3 regions of the Lysinibacillus sp. ACHW1.5 genome follow, and region 2 is predicted to be linked to each of the others. Evidence: a T-box and tRNA genes for the amino acid it is inferred to sense, from the RefSeq annotation. Region 2 holds a T-box; the other regions hold tRNA genes.
The links. The T-box of region 2 lies ahead of L6W14_RS15775 (valine--tRNA ligase). A T-box ahead of a tRNA ligase gene usually reads a tRNA of that ligase, here a tRNA-Val.
Positions count from the first base shown of each region.

Region 1: it has a tRNA-Val gene. The T-box ahead of L6W14_RS15775 (valine--tRNA ligase) is inferred to sense a tRNA for this amino acid. The anticodon was not compared.
Region 3: it has a tRNA-Val gene. The T-box ahead of L6W14_RS15775 (valine--tRNA ligase) is inferred to sense a tRNA for this amino acid. The anticodon was not compared.

Region 1 is NZ_CP091777.1:256,022-260,977, reverse strand. It holds gene L6W14_RS01285 (hypothetical protein) at 1-192, opposite strand, end outside; gene L6W14_RS01280 (nitric oxide synthase oxygenase) at 244-1,290, opposite strand; tRNA gene L6W14_RS01275 (tRNA-Glu) at 1,860-1,931, opposite strand; tRNA gene L6W14_RS01270 (tRNA-Asn) at 1,933-2,009, opposite strand; tRNA gene L6W14_RS01265 (tRNA-Ile) at 2,017-2,090, opposite strand; tRNA gene L6W14_RS01260 (tRNA-Gly) at 2,095-2,168, opposite strand; tRNA gene L6W14_RS01255 (tRNA-Phe) at 2,174-2,249, opposite strand; tRNA gene L6W14_RS01250 (tRNA-Ser) at 2,256-2,348, opposite strand; tRNA gene L6W14_RS01245 (tRNA-Ala) at 2,362-2,437, opposite strand; tRNA gene L6W14_RS01240 (tRNA-Pro) at 2,453-2,529, opposite strand; tRNA gene L6W14_RS01235 (tRNA-Arg) at 2,545-2,621, opposite strand; tRNA gene L6W14_RS01230 (tRNA-Lys) at 2,640-2,712, opposite strand; tRNA gene L6W14_RS01225 (tRNA-Gln) at 2,726-2,800, opposite strand; tRNA gene L6W14_RS01220 (tRNA-His) at 2,810-2,885, opposite strand; tRNA gene L6W14_RS01215 (tRNA-Trp) at 2,934-3,007, opposite strand; tRNA gene L6W14_RS01210 (tRNA-Tyr) at 3,012-3,095, opposite strand; tRNA gene L6W14_RS01205 (tRNA-Thr) at 3,103-3,178, opposite strand; tRNA gene L6W14_RS01200 (tRNA-Asp) at 3,187-3,262, opposite strand; tRNA gene L6W14_RS01195 (tRNA-Val) at 3,267-3,342, opposite strand; rRNA gene rrf (5S ribosomal RNA) at 3,354-3,469, opposite strand; rRNA gene L6W14_RS01185 (23S ribosomal RNA) at 3,537-4,956, opposite strand, start outside.
Region 2 is NZ_CP091777.1:3,160,308-3,165,263, forward strand. It holds gene L6W14_RS15765 (bifunctional folylpolyglutamate synthase/dihydrofolate synthase) at 1-191, opposite strand, end outside; gene L6W14_RS15770 (hypothetical protein) at 326-724, opposite strand; gene L6W14_RS15775 (valine--tRNA ligase) at 988-3,633, opposite strand; T-box leader at 3,714-3,971, opposite strand; gene L6W14_RS15780 (hypothetical protein) at 4,074-4,268, shown strand; gene L6W14_RS15785 (valyl-tRNA synthetase) at 4,245-4,956, opposite strand, start outside.
Region 3 is NZ_CP091777.1:3,836,046-3,841,001, reverse strand. It holds rRNA gene L6W14_RS19365 (16S ribosomal RNA) at 1-146, shown strand, start outside; rRNA gene L6W14_RS19360 (23S ribosomal RNA) at 327-3,254, shown strand; rRNA gene rrf (5S ribosomal RNA) at 3,366-3,481, shown strand; tRNA gene L6W14_RS19350 (tRNA-Asn) at 3,498-3,574, shown strand; tRNA gene L6W14_RS19345 (tRNA-Ser) at 3,580-3,671, shown strand; tRNA gene L6W14_RS19340 (tRNA-Glu) at 3,696-3,770, shown strand; tRNA gene L6W14_RS19335 (tRNA-Val) at 3,786-3,861, shown strand; tRNA gene L6W14_RS19330 (tRNA-Met) at 3,888-3,962, shown strand; tRNA gene L6W14_RS19325 (tRNA-Asp) at 3,966-4,041, shown strand; tRNA gene L6W14_RS19320 (tRNA-Phe) at 4,057-4,129, shown strand; tRNA gene L6W14_RS19315 (tRNA-Thr) at 4,142-4,217, shown strand; tRNA gene L6W14_RS19310 (tRNA-Tyr) at 4,227-4,310, shown strand; tRNA gene L6W14_RS19305 (tRNA-Trp) at 4,324-4,397, shown strand; tRNA gene L6W14_RS19300 (tRNA-His) at 4,410-4,485, shown strand; tRNA gene L6W14_RS19295 (tRNA-His) at 4,521-4,596, shown strand; tRNA gene L6W14_RS19290 (tRNA-Gln) at 4,601-4,675, shown strand; tRNA gene L6W14_RS19285 (tRNA-Gly) at 4,681-4,755, shown strand; tRNA gene L6W14_RS19280 (tRNA-Cys) at 4,764-4,837, shown strand; tRNA gene L6W14_RS19275 (tRNA-Leu) at 4,885-4,956, shown strand, end outside.

The DNA.
Region 1 (4,956 bases), 1.7 Mb from region 2:
TTTACTAGTAAGCTTTTTTAGCAGGACAAGCAAAACCCATGGTGTCACCTGCCACAGTGTACCTTGATGTTCAATTAATTCAGCTAGTTGTGTGTATTGCTCCTGTTCTATCAGCTTAGGAATGGCTGTACCTCTACCATAAGGTGTCGTCAATTGTCTCCATGGGATATTGGGAATTTGCTGATTTAACATAGTAAGCGCCCTCTCTCATCAAAAGTATTGAAAGTAAACAATTCCTTTACACTAATAGCATGGTTTTTGATAAAAATAATTTGGTGTATGATAAATATTTACATAGGGTTTATGGAATATATGCGTTGTGGCAGGGGAAAGTGGTGGGATTAACCATGTCCAGTTGCCTGTCACTTCTCTTCCTGTTGATTTTTCTGCCTCCTCAAACAATTTAAACTGCTGAGCTGCTGTATGATGATCAACAATGCTCACACCATCTTCTTTAAATGAGTGAAGAACAGCAATATTAAGTTCTACTAAAGCACGATCACGCCAAAGAGACGCATGTTTGGTTGTATCAAGATTAAAAATGTCTGCAATGGCAGGTAACATATTATAACGATCATGATCTGCTAAATTTCGTGCACCAATCTCTGTTCCCATATACCAGCCGTTAAATGGAGCTGCTTGAAAATCAATTCCAGCCATTTGAAAACGCATACTCGAAATAATGGGTACAGCATACCACTTCATTCCTAATTTCTCCACATCGATTGACTCTGGATGGCGGATTGAGACCTCTACTATATTTTCTTCAGGAATTACAAACATTTGAGGAGCACGATTATCCACCTGTATAACGAGTGGTAGTACATCAAAATCAGTTCCTTTACCTCTCCATCCTAACGACTCACACACTTTTGTAAATTTAATGGACTGTGAATCTCCAATAATGCCTGCATCTGTTTCATAGCCTGCATAACGAATTAGTTGATGATTCCAAATCCGTACTCTATCTGAAGCAAACACTGTTATAGTTGGACGAATTTTCCCATGATTTGTCGCATAATCAATATGTTCTAGTAATTTTTGAAAAATAGCCTTTTCATCTAAAACATCACGTGCATCTACCACATGCAGTGACTGCCAAAACAGACGTCCAATACACTTATTGCTATTTCGCCATGCCACCCGTGCACCAAAAACTAGCTCCTCTGTTGTTGGATGATATTCACCTGCATCCTTAACTGCCTGTAATCTATTCTTTAACCAAAGTTCTGATTCATTTTGTTCTGTCTGATATAGATTTAAAAATTGCTGTATCTCCTGTATATTCATATCGATTCCTCCACTTATCCTCATATTAGAGGAACAAAACAACAAGCACCATGAAAATAGTAATCGAAAAAACATACATATTTTATATATGAAATAGTTTGTTCAAATTTACTCTATAGACTCTTTTTCGTAAGAGAATGTAAGGGAGAAAGATTTTAATTATTATAAAAAGGCTACAGTAGTCATGTAGCCTTTTTCAGGGGATTGCAGAACAAAGAAATCAATAGAATTTTTATAAATGATGGAAAGACTAATCGCTCTGAGCTACTTACTTGCTGCTAGTACTTCGCTTTCGCATAGAGCAGAACCAGTTTCACTAATTCTCTGGGCAGGATTGCGCCTGTATCGCTATACTAGAGAAGTCAAGCGCCTTCACAAAAATGTTGACCATGAAGTGTACGTGGTAAGTAAAGCGGTTTATTGGAAGCCCATAGAAAGATGCTAGGGGAATGAAATTTAGTCCTTCACCTTGCCAATAGGTCTTTTTCTGCTATTGCATTATCTTTTATCGATTAACAAAAAGGAGAATAGAAAAAAGCATGTAACACACATCTGTGCTACATGCTTGATGACCCGTACGGGATTCGAACCCGTGTTACCGCCGTGAAAGGGCGGTGTCTTAACCACTTGACCAACGGGCCGTGGCTCCGAAGGCAGGACTCGAACCTGCGACAACCTGATTAACAGTCAGGTGCTACTACCAACTGAGCTACTTCGGAATAATGATGGGCCTAAATGGACTCGAACCATCGACCTCACGCTTATCAGGCGTGCGCTCTAACCAGCTGAGCTATAGGCCCATTTTGGAGCGGGTGATGAGAATCGAACTCACGACATCAGCTTGGAAGGCTGAGGTTTTACCATTAAACTACACCCGCAATAATGGTGGGTCAGGACGGAATCGAACCGCCGACACTTAGAGCTTCAATCTAATGCTCTACCAACTGAGCTACTGACCCGAAAAATGGAGGAGGTAGAGGGATTCGAACCCCCGCGCGGTGTTACCCGCCTGTCGGTTTTCAAGACCGATCCCTTCAGCCAGACTTGGGTATACCTCCAAAAATATTACAATGGTGGAGCCTAGCGGGATCGAACCGCTGACCTCCTGCGTGCAAGGCAGGCGCTCTCCCAGCTGAGCTAAGGCCCCATTTAACATGAAAGATGGTCGGAATGACAGGATTCGAACCTACGACCCCTTGGTCCCAAACCAAGTGCTCTACCAAGCTGAGCTACATTCCGTAAACATGATTTTATTGGCGCGCCCGACAGGAGTCGAACCCATAACCTTCTGATCCGTAGTCAGACGCTCTATCCAATTGAGCTACGGGCGCATGTTAATTAAAAAATGATGAGCCATGAAGGACTCGAACCTTCGACCCTCTGATTAAAAGTCAGATGCTCTACCAACTGAGCTAATGGCTCGTGAAATTAAAAATGGCTGGGGTACTAGGATTCGAACCTAGGCATGACGGAATCAAAATCCGTTGCCTTACCGCTTGGCTATACCCCAATTTTAAAATGGGGCGACTGATGGGAATCGAACCCACGAATGTCGGAACCACAATCCGATGCGTTAACCACTTCGCCACAATCGCCACTATATAGATTATATTAGCTGTATTATGAACGAGTACCTCAATACCTGGCAGGGGCAGTAGGAATCGAACCCACACCAAAGGTTTTGGAGACCTCTATTCTACCGTTGAACTATGCCCCTAAAATGGTGGAGGGGGACGGATTCGAACCGCCGAACCCTAAGGAGCGGATTTACAGTCCGCCGCGTTTAGCCACTTCGCTACCCCTCCAAGGGAATGGTGCCGGCGATAGGAGTCGAACCCACGACCTACTGATTACAAGTCAGTTGCTCTACCAACTGAGCTACACCGGCAATAATAATGGCGGTCCCGACCGGGATCGAACCGGCGATCTCCTGCGTGACAGGCAGGCATGTTAACCGCTACACCACGGGACCAAAATGGTGGAGGATGACGGGCTCGAACCGCCGACCCCCTGCTTGTAAGGCAGGTGCTCTCCCAGCTGAGCTAATCCTCCACAAAAAATAAGCGAAGCGACGTCCTACTCTCACAGGGGGAAGCCCCCAACTACCATCGGCGCTAAAGAGCTTAACTTCCGTGTTCGGTATGGGAACGGGTGTGACCTCTTTGCCATCATCACTTCACTTATTCAGCTGAAAGACTTGTTCTTTCAAAACTAGATAAACGATACATTGAATGCTTCAAACGTTTTTGGTTAAGTCCTCGATCGATTAGTATTCGTCAGCTCCATGTGTCACCATACTTCCACCTCGAACCTATCTACCTCATCGTCTTTGAGGGATCTTACTTACTTGCGTAATGGGAAATCTCATCTTGAGGGGGGCTTCATGCTTAGATGCTTTCAGCACTTATCCCGTCCACACATAGCTACCCAGCGATGCCTTTGGCAAGACAACTGGTACACCAGCGGTGTGTCCATCCCGGTCCTCTCGTACTAAGGACAGCTCCTCTCAAATTTCCTACGCCCACGACGGATAGGGACCGAACTGTCTCACGACGTTCTGAACCCAGCTCGCGTACCGCTTTAATGGGCGAACAGCCCAACCCTTGGGACCGACTACAGCCCCAGGATGCGATGAGCCGACATCGAGGTGCCAAACCTCCCCGTCGATGTGGACTCTTGGGGGAGATAAGCCTGTTATCCCCGGGGTAGCTTTTATCCGTTGAGCGATGGCCCTTCCATGCGGAACCACCGGATCACTAAGCCCGTCTTTCGACCCTGCTCGACTTGTAGGTCTCGCAGTCAAGCTCCCTTGTGCCTTTACACTCTACGAATGATTTCCAACCATTCTGAGGGAACCTTTGGGCGCCTCCGTTACCTTTTAGGAGGCGACCGCCCCAGTCAAACTGTCCGCCTGACACTGTCTCCTGCCCCGCTAAGGGGCATGGGTTAGAATTTCAATACAACCAGGGTAGTATCCCACCGACGCCTCCTTCGAAGCTGGCGCTCCGAGATCTCTGGCTCCTACCTATCCTGTACAAGTTGTACCAAAATTCAATATCAGGCTACAGTAAAGCTCCACGGGGTCTTTCCGTCCTGTCGCGGGTAACCTGCATCTTCACAGGTACTATAATTTCACCGAGTCTCTCGTTGAGACAGTGCCCAGATCGTTACGCCTTTCGTGCGGGTCGGAACTTACCCGACAAGGAATTTCGCTACCTTAGGACCGTTATAGTTACGGCCGCCGTTTACTGGGGCTTCAATTCGCAGCTTCGCTTGCGCTAACCACTCCTCTTAACCTTCCAGCACCGGGCAGGCGTCAGCCCCTATACGTCACCTTACGGTTTTGCAGAGACCTGTGTTTTTGCTAAACAGTCGCCTGGGCCTATTCACTGCGGCTCTCATGCGCTTGCACGCTCAAGAGCACCCCTTCTCCCGAAGTTACGGGGTCATTTTGCCGAGTTCCTTAACGAGAGTTCTCTCGCACACCTTAGGATTCTCTCCTCGACTACCTGTGTCGGTTTGCGGTACGGGCACCTCTCACCTCGATAGAGGCTTTTCTTGGCAGTGTGAAATCAGGAACTTCGTCCATACGGACTCGCCATCACAGCTCAACGTTACAGTGTGCGGATTTGCCTACACACACGCCTTACTGCTTGGACGCGCACA
Region 2 (4,956 bases):
CCTGCATGTTGAAGCATTTCTCTTAATGCGTTCACCGTAGAACCTTTACCATTTGAACCTGCTACATGGATTACTCTTAGCTTGTTGTGAGGTTCATGTAAATGCCCTAGTACTTCTCGCATAAGGACAAGTGGCGCACGTTTATGATCAACTGCTTTTAATGTAAAAATAAATTTTGTACATTCGTTCATTGTGTTAAACAAAAGAAACACTCCTTCTTACTGCAATAACTTTATTTTAGTACAAGTAACGTTTAATAACATAGCAAAATGACAAAATACAAAAAACACGCAGCTAGCAACTGCGTGTTCGTACTAATATTATTTTAATGTACCTTGTGAGCCCCTAATAAAGCACCCATATTATTTAAAATAGTTTTGGCATCACTATTTAATAATGGATGGACATCTGGGCGTTGCACTAATTCAAAAGCGTTTTTTAACGTCCTTTTTAGCATCGATATATCAAAATCTGAGCAATACTCATTAATTTTTTGGATCGTTAATAAATCTGTTCGCGATAATTTAGGGCTATCCTGTTGGGGGTTACTATTTGCTAATATGTGCTTAATAAGGACACGGCCACTTGTATTCAATAAGCGATAATACTTTGCTTCTGATAATTTTAAGAGATTCGTTTCGATTAATACTCTCGCGCTTACAAAGTCTAATTCATCACATGCTTTGTTGACTTTTGTAATAATAGTTGCTATATTCCCTGACACTTTCAACACCTCCATTAGCTCTTATTTTCTTTCTAAAAAAGACTCTCTATCCAAAAAACATCCATTCCCAATCTTAGATTTGGTTTTTCACGGCTCAATAACATGAAATTAGGTTTTGTTTCCTATTATTTCAGTGAGCAACATCATCTATTAGACCAATTTATTTAAAATAATACTATATATTTTTTCCTAATTCAATGTATATCTTTAGCTCTACATAAAAAAAGCAATGGATGACTTTTTCGTCATCCATCGCTTCGTCTTTACATATTTTTTAATTCTTCTAAACGTTTTAACACAACTGCATGCTTGCTTTCGTAATCTGCTAATTTCTCACGTTCTGCGTTGACTAACGCTTCCGGTGCTTTCGATACAAACTTCTCATTCGATAATTTACCTGTAACAAGCTTTACTTCTTTTGCCCATTTCTCTAATTCTTTTTCAAGACGGGCAATTTCTTCCTCAAGATTGATCAGTCCAACAAGAGGCAGGAATACCTGTGCTCCTGTCACAACAGCGGTCATTGATTGTCCTGGAGCCTCTAAACCTTCACCAATTGTTAAAGTGTCAGGATTACAGAATTTTTCTAGATATGCTTGATTATCTTTAAGTACAGCTGATGTTGCTGCATCTTTCGCTGAAATAAACAACGGTACTTTTTTGCTCATCGGTGTATTTACTTCCGCACGAATATTACGTACTGAACGTATAATATCCATTAGGAGCTTCATATTATCTGCTTCATCAGCAAAATGAAGATCTGTGCGTACTGTTGGCCATGCTGCTACTGTAATAGATTCACCTTCGTGTGGTAAGTGCTGCCAGATTTCTTCTGTAACGAAAGGCATAAATGGATGTAAAAGACGCATTGTTTGATCTAGTACGTAAGCTAAAATAGATCGAGTTGTCTTTTTAGCTGCTTCATCCTCCCCGTAAAGTGGTAATTTTGCCATTTCAATATACCAAGAACAGAAATCATCCCAAATGAAATTGTATAATTCACGGCCAACTTCGCCGAATTCATAGCGCTCTGCAAGAGAGGTTACGCGTTCAATCGTTTCATTTAAGCGCGTTAAAATCCATTTGTCAGCTACTGATTTTTCACCAGTTAAATCGATCTCATCATATGTCATACCATCCATATTCATAAGCGCAAAACGTGATGCATTCCAAATCTTATTGGCAAAGTTCCATACTGCTTCAACTTTTTCAGTTGTATAGCGTAAATCTTGACCAGGTGATGAACCAGTAGCTAAGAAGTAGCGTAATGAATCTGCACCGTATTGTTCAATGACATCCATTGGATCAACACCATTGCCAAGTGATTTACTCATTTTACGCCCTTCACCATCACGTACTAAACCATGAATTAGCACATCTTTAAATGGACGTTGATCTGTAAACTCAAGACCTTGGAAAATCATTCGAGAAACCCAGAAGAAAATAATATCATAGCCTGTTACTAATGTATTTGTTGGATAATAACGTTTATATTCTTCATTTGCTTCATCTGGCCAACCCATAGTAGAAAACGGCCATAGTGCTGAAGAGAACCATGTATCTAGTACATCTTCATCTTGCGTCCAGTTTTCTGCATCTGCTGGGGCTTCTTTACCTACGTATATTTCGCCTGTTTCATTATGGTACCAGGCTGGGATTTGATGGCCCCACCATAATTGACGAGAAATACACCAATCGCGTATATTCTCCATCCAGCGGGAATATGTGTTTTCAAAACGAGCAGGAACAAAGTTTACTTTCCCTTCTTCGTCCTTTTGCAGCTCTAGGGAAGCATCAGCAAGTGGTTGCATTTTAACGAACCATTGTGCTGAAAGATATGGCTCAACAACAGCACCAGAACGTTCAGAGTGTCCTACTGAATGCATATGCTCTTCAATGCGAATTAACACACCTGCTTCTTGTAAATCAGCAACAATTTGCTTGCGGCATTCGAAGCGATCCATTCCTTTATATTTGCCAGCAAGATCATTCATTGTGCCGTCTTCATTCATTACTAGAATGCGCTCTAGATTATGACGATTACCAACTTCAAAGTCATTCGGATCATGGGCTGGTGTCATTTTTACAACCCCAGTACCAAATTCCATATCAACGTACTCATCAGCAACAATTGGAATTTCACGACCTACAATCGGTAAAATAACGTTTTTACCAATTAAGTGCTGATAACGCTCATCGTTCGGGTGAACAGCTACCCCAGAGTCACCAAGCATTGTTTCGGGACGTGTTGTAGCAACTTCTACATAGCCAGAGCCATCAGCTAATGGATATTTCATATGATAGAAGGCACCTTGCACATCCTGATAAATTACCTCGATATCAGATAATGCTGTTTTTGCTGCTGGGTCCCAGTTGATAATACGTTCACCACGATAAATTAAACCTTTTTCATATAACTGAACAAAAACTGTTTTTACCGCATCTGAAAGACCTTTATCTAATGTGAAACGTTCACGTGTATAATCTAATCCAAGACCAAGCTTTGCCCATTGATCACGAATATGTCCAGCATACTCTTCTTTCCATTCCCATGTTTTTTCGAGGAATTTTTCACGTCCTAAATCATAACGTGTAATATTATCCTCACGCAGCTTGGCTTCTACTTTTGCCTGTGTTGCTATACCAGCATGGTCCATACCTGGTAACCATAGGGCATCATAGCCTTGCATGCGTTTCATACGAATGAGGATATCTTGTAGTGTTGTATCCCAAGCATGACCAAGGTGTAATTTACCTGTTACGTTTGGTGGTGGAATAACGATTGAATAGGGCTTTTTCCCACTTTCAGGCTGTGCCTCGAAAAACTTCCCTTGTAACCACCATTCATAGCGACCAGCTTCAATGGACTGTGGGTCATATTTAGTTGGCATTGAAATGTTTTCTGTCATATTGACTCCTCCTATTGTTTGAAAATTGTTGGTAAAGAAAACTATTTATTTTTTTACCCAATAAAAAAACTCCTCTCGTCTAAAAGGACGAAGGAGTTTTAGTTCGCGGTACCACCTTTAATTCCAGCAGGGTTAAGATAAATGTTAAAAAACATATTTTCTCAGCCTATTCTACTGGCTCTCAATTCGGTAACGGTGTTTAACCGGCTTTAACTACTTTTAGTTCACTAAAGCTGCTCAAGGGCTACCTTCAATTTCGTACAAATAGAAACTTCTCAGCTACCGTTTCCTCTCTGAAAATGTAGTCAAAATTTACTCTTCCCTATCATAGCATCTGTATTTGATTTTCCTTATTGTACCGCAGGATCGAGTCATTTTTCAAGTTATTTAGTCATCTTTTAGTAAGAGGAAAGTAAATAGAAAAGGAAGTGACAATTCAAATGCGACGACGCAAGTATAACCCTTGGCTTTTACCACCTTGGCTACGACAAGTTCGTTTTTATTGCAGAACCATCATCGTGCCGATTTGTGCTTTTCAGTTTATCCGTGTCATTATTGTGCCAACATCAGGTGATTTAGTCTTCTTATTACTCCTGCTACTTCTCTGCTATTTACTTTTGAAAGATATCATTTGAAACACGAACTTTAAGCGGTGTATATTCTTCTGTTAGATCCCAAATCATAGAAGGCACTTCATGCCAAGTACTGGATTCGCGTACAACAATATGGCTTGAGGATTCTCTTAATACAGCTTTTTGCTCAACTGTTGTAGAATTCTCTTGGCGTGAAGCTGCTGCTACTGCGGCAGGTTGTTTCACTTGAACACTTTCTTCAATTGCAGCTAATGTCTCCTCTTGTTCGAAAGCATGTGTTGATAGGTGCGGATTGTCTAACACATCTTTTTCAACAACAGGTTCATATTCATTGAAAGCACTTGTGACTGTCCACTCAAGCTGACACATCTGATTTGTCAGACTAGGGCGAATATCCTTGACCATTAAATCTTTGACATCGGATTCCTTTGGTAAATCCACATGTAAAGGAACGGCATACTCAAAATAACCAGTATCTCCTTGAATATCAAGGGCATCAATTGTAATTAAGTCTTCATTTTCTGCAAATGCTTGCATATCTTGAAAATCAAAGCGAACGTGTGCGGTGATATGATAGATGCCCATAAGTCGCAAAGAATCCTCTAACTGCATTGCCTGCCACTGTGGCTTAATTTGAACAGCTGCTATTTCAGTTGGGCAGCCATATCCAGGAAAACAAAATGTTTCGCGCATATTCCAAGTTTTGTGTTCGATAATAATCCCTCCCTTT
Region 3 (4,956 bases), 680 kb from region 2:
CACCGCCCGTCACACCACGAGAGTTTGTAACACCCGAAGTCGGTGAGGTAACCTTTTGGAGCCAGCCGCCGAAGGTGGGATAGATGATTGGGGTGAAGTCGTAACAAGGTAGCCGTATCGGAAGGTGCGGCTGGATCACCTCCTTTCTAAGGATTATTTCGGAATACAAACCTTGGGTTTGTAAGATTACGTTTTGCGTTCAGTTTTGAAGGTTCATTCTTCTGAATGAAACACTTCAAAACTTGTTCTTTGAAAACTGGATAAAACGACATTGAAATTGTAACAAACACATTTATTTTTTAAGTTTTTTATAGGCTTAATAACTTGGTTAAGTTATTAAGGGCGCACGGCGAATGCCTTGGCACTAGGAGCCGAAGAAGGACGGCACTAACACCGATATGCTTCGGGGAGCTGTAAGTGAGCTTTGATCCGGAGATTTCCGAATGGGGGAACCCACTACGTTTAATCGCGTAGTATCTTGACGTGAATACATAGCGTCTTGAAGGCAGACCCAGGGAACTGAAACATCTAAGTACCTGGAGGAAGAGAAAGAAAAATCGATTCCCTGAGTAGCGGCGAGCGAAACGGGAAGAGCCCAAACCAAGAGGCTTGCCTCTTGGGGTTGTAGGACACTCTATACGGAGTTACAAAAGAGCGAGTTAGATGAAGCGACTTGGAAAGGTCCGCCAGAGCAGGTAAAAGCCCTGTAGTCGAAAGTTCGTTCTCTCCTGAGTGGATCCTGAGTACGGCGGAACACGTGAAATTCCGTCGGAATCCGGGAGGACCATCTCCCAAGGCTAAATACTACCTAGTGACCGATAGTGAACCAGTACCGTGAGGGAAAGGTGAAAAGCACCCCGGAAGGGGAGTGAAAGAGATCCTGAAACCGTGTGCCTACAAGTAGTTAGAGCCCGTTAATGGGTGATAGCGTGCCTTTTGTAGAATGAACCGGCGAGTTACGATTACGTGCAAGGTTAAGCTTTAGAAGGCGGAGCCGCAGCGAAAGCGAGTCTGAATAGGGCGAAGTAGTACGTGGTCGTAGACCCGAAACCAGGTGATCTACCCATGTCCAGGGTGAAGGTGAGGTAACACTTACTGGAGGCCCGAACCCACGCACGTTGAAAAGTGCGGGGATGAGGTGTGGGTAGCGGAGAAATTCCAATCGAACTTGGAGATAGCTGGTTCTCTCCGAAATAGCTTTAGGGCTAGCCTCGTGATGAGAATACTGGAGGTAGAGCACTGTTTGGACTAGGGGGCCATCCCGGTTTACCGAATTCAGACAAACTCCGAATGCCAGATATTTATACACGGGAGTCAGACTGCGAGTGATAAGATCCGTAGTCAAAAGGGAAACAGCCCAGACCACCAGCTAAGGTCCCAAAGTAATCGTTAAGTGGAAAAGGATGTGGCGTTGCACAGACAACCAGGATGTTGGCTTAGAAGCAGCCATCATTTAAAGAGTGCGTAATAGCTCACTGGTCGAGTGACGCTGCGCCGAAAATGTATCGGGGCTAAACGATTCACCGAAGCTGTGGATTGACATCTACGATGTCAGTGGTAGGAGAGCGTTCTAAGTGCGTTGAAGTCAGATCGGAAGGACTGGTGGAGCGCTTAGAAGTGAGAATGCCGGTATGAGTAGCGAAAGACGGGTGAGAATCCCGTCCACCGTATGACTAAGGTTTCCTGAGGAAGGCTCGTCCGCTCAGGGTTAGTCGGGACCTAAGCCGAGGCCGATAGGCGTAGGCGATGGACAACAGGTTGATATTCCTGTACCACCTCCTCACCGTTTGAGAAATGGGGGGACGCAGTAGGATAGGGTAAGCGCGCCGTTGGTTGTGCGCGTCCAAGCAGTAAGGCGTGTGTGTAGGCAAATCCGCACACTGTAACGTTGAGCTGTGATGGCGAGTCCGTATGGACGAAGTTCCTGATTTCACACTGCCAAGAAAAGCCTCTATCGAGGTGAGAGGTGCCCGTACCGCAAACCGACACAGGTAGTCGAGGAGAGAATCCTAAGGTGTGCGAGAGAACTCTCGTTAAGGAACTCGGCAAAATGACCCCGTAACTTCGGGAGAAGGGGTGCTCTTGAGCGTGCAAGCGCATGAGAGCCGCAGTGAATAGGCCCAGGCGACTGTTTAGCAAAAACACAGGTCTCTGCAAAACCGTAAGGTGACGTATAGGGGCTGACGCCTGCCCGGTGCTGGAAGGTTAAGAGGAGTGGTTAGCGCAAGCGAAGCTGCGAATTGAAGCCCCAGTAAACGGCGGCCGTAACTATAACGGTCCTAAGGTAGCGAAATTCCTTGTCGGGTAAGTTCCGACCCGCACGAAAGGCGTAACGATCTGGGCACTGTCTCAACGAGAGACTCGGTGAAATTATAGTACCTGTGAAGATGCAGGTTACCCGCGACAGGACGGAAAGACCCCGTGGAGCTTTACTGTAGCCTGATATTGAATTTTGGTACAACTTGTACAGGATAGGTAGGAGCCAGAGATCTCGGAGCGCCAGCTTCGAAGGAGGCGTCGGTGGGATACTACCCTGGTTGTATTGAAATTCTAACCCATGCCCCTTAGCGGGGCAGGAGACAGTGTCAGGCGGACAGTTTGACTGGGGCGGTCGCCTCCTAAAAGGTAACGGAGGCGCCCAAAGGTTCCCTCAGAATGGTTGGAAATCATTCGTAGAGTGTAAAGGCACAAGGGAGCTTGACTGCGAGACCTACAAGTCGAGCAGGGTCGAAAGACGGGCTTAGTGATCCGGTGGTTCCGCATGGAAGGGCCATCGCTCAACGGATAAAAGCTACCCCGGGGATAACAGGCTTATCTCCCCCAAGAGTCCACATCGACGGGGAGGTTTGGCACCTCGATGTCGGCTCATCGCATCCTGGGGCTGTAGTCGGTCCCAAGGGTTGGGCTGTTCGCCCATTAAAGCGGTACGCGAGCTGGGTTCAGAACGTCGTGAGACAGTTCGGTCCCTATCCGTCGTGGGCGTAGGAAATTTGAGAGGAGCTGTCCTTAGTACGAGAGGACCGGGATGGACACACCGCTGGTGTACCAGTTGTCTTGCCAAAGGCATCGCTGGGTAGCTATGTGTGGACGGGATAAGTGCTGAAAGCATCTAAGCATGAAGCCCCCCTCAAGATGAGATTTCCCATTACGCAAGTAAGTAAGATCCCTCAAAGACGATGAGGTAGATAGGTTCGAGGTGGAAGTGTGGTGACACATGGAGCTGACGAATACTAATCGATCGAGGACTTAACCAAAAACGTTTGAAACATTCAATGTGCCGTTTATCCAGTTTTGAAAGAGCAAATCTTTCTAAAAAGAGAGCTTCTAGATACACCAATAATCCGTGTATGGAAGGTCGATAATAGTCTAGTGATGATGGCAAAGAGGTCACACCCGTTCCCATACCGAACACGGAAGTTAAGCTCTTTAGCGCCGATGGTAGTTGGGGGCTTCCCCCTGTGAGAGTAGGACGTCGCTAGGCTATATACTAAAATTATTCCGAAGTAGCTCAGTTGGTAGTAGCACCTGACTGTTAATCAGGTTGTCGCAGGTTCGAGTCCTGCCTTCGGAGCCATTCTTGGAGAGTTGTCCGAGTGGCCGAAGGAGCACGATTGGAAATCGTGTAGGCGGTTAACACTGTCTCAAGGGTTCAAATCCCTTACTCTCCGCCAGCACTTTGATGTGTTCCAAACGATGGCCCCTTGGTCAAGTGGTTAAGACACCGCCCTTTCACGGCGGTAACACGGGTTCGAATCCCGTAGGGGTCACCATTTCAATACCCAGATGGAGGATTAGCTCAGCTGGGAGAGCATCTGCCTTACAAGCAGAGGGTCGGCGGTTCGAGCCCGTCATCCTCCACCATTATTTTTACAACATTATAGTATTATCGCGGGGTGGAGCAGTGGTAGCTCGTCGGGCTCATAACCCGAAGGTCGTTGGTTCAAATCCAGCCCCCGCAACCAAATGGTCCCGTGGTGTAGCGGTTAACATGCCTGCCTGTCACGCAGGAGATCGCCGGTTCGATCCCGGTCGGGACCGCCATTTATTTTAAAATATGGGTCAGTAGCTCAGTTGGTAGAGCATTAGATTGAAGCTCTAAGTGTCGGCGGTTCGATTCCGTCCTGACCCATCCTGTTTTTTTGCCGGTTTAGCTCAGCAGGTAGAGCAACTGACTTGTAATCAGTAGGTCGTGGGTTCGATTCCTATAGCCGGCACCAGATTTTCCCGGAGGGGTAGCGAAGTGGCTAAACGCGGCGGACTGTAAATCCGCTCCTTAGGGTTCGGCGGTTCGAATCCGTCCCCCTCCACCAGTTTTATTTTTTTAGGGGCATAGTTCAACGGTAGAATAGAGGTCTCCAAAACCTTTGGTGTGGGTTCGATTCCTACTGCCCCTGCCAATTAATTTTATGGCGATTGTGGCGAAGTGGTTAACGCACCGGATTGTGGTTCCGGCATTCGTGGGTTCGATTCCCATCAGTCGCCCCATCTCATATAAAATTAATAAACATCATAATACAATGGCGATTGTGGCGAAGTGGTTAACGCACCGGATTGTGGTTCCGGCATTCGTGGGTTCGATTCCCATCAGTCGCCCCATTGTTGGGGTATAGCCAAGCGGTAAGGCAACGGATTTTGATTCCGTCATGCCTAGGTTCGAATCCTAGTACCCCAGCCATTTTTGCGGAAGTAGTTCAGTGGTAGAACACCACCTTGCCAAGGTGGGGGTCGCGAGTTCGAACCTCGTCTTCCGCTCCAAGTATGACGGCGGCATAGCCAAGTGGTAAGGCACGGGTCTGCAACACCCTTATCACCGGTTCAAATCCGGTTGCCGCCTCCATATTTCAACTGTTAATCGGTTTATCCGATTTTTTTTATCTCCATTATGCCGGTGTGGCGGAATTGGCAGACGCGCACGACTCAAAATCGTGTTCCTTTGGAGTGTCGGTTCGACCCCGA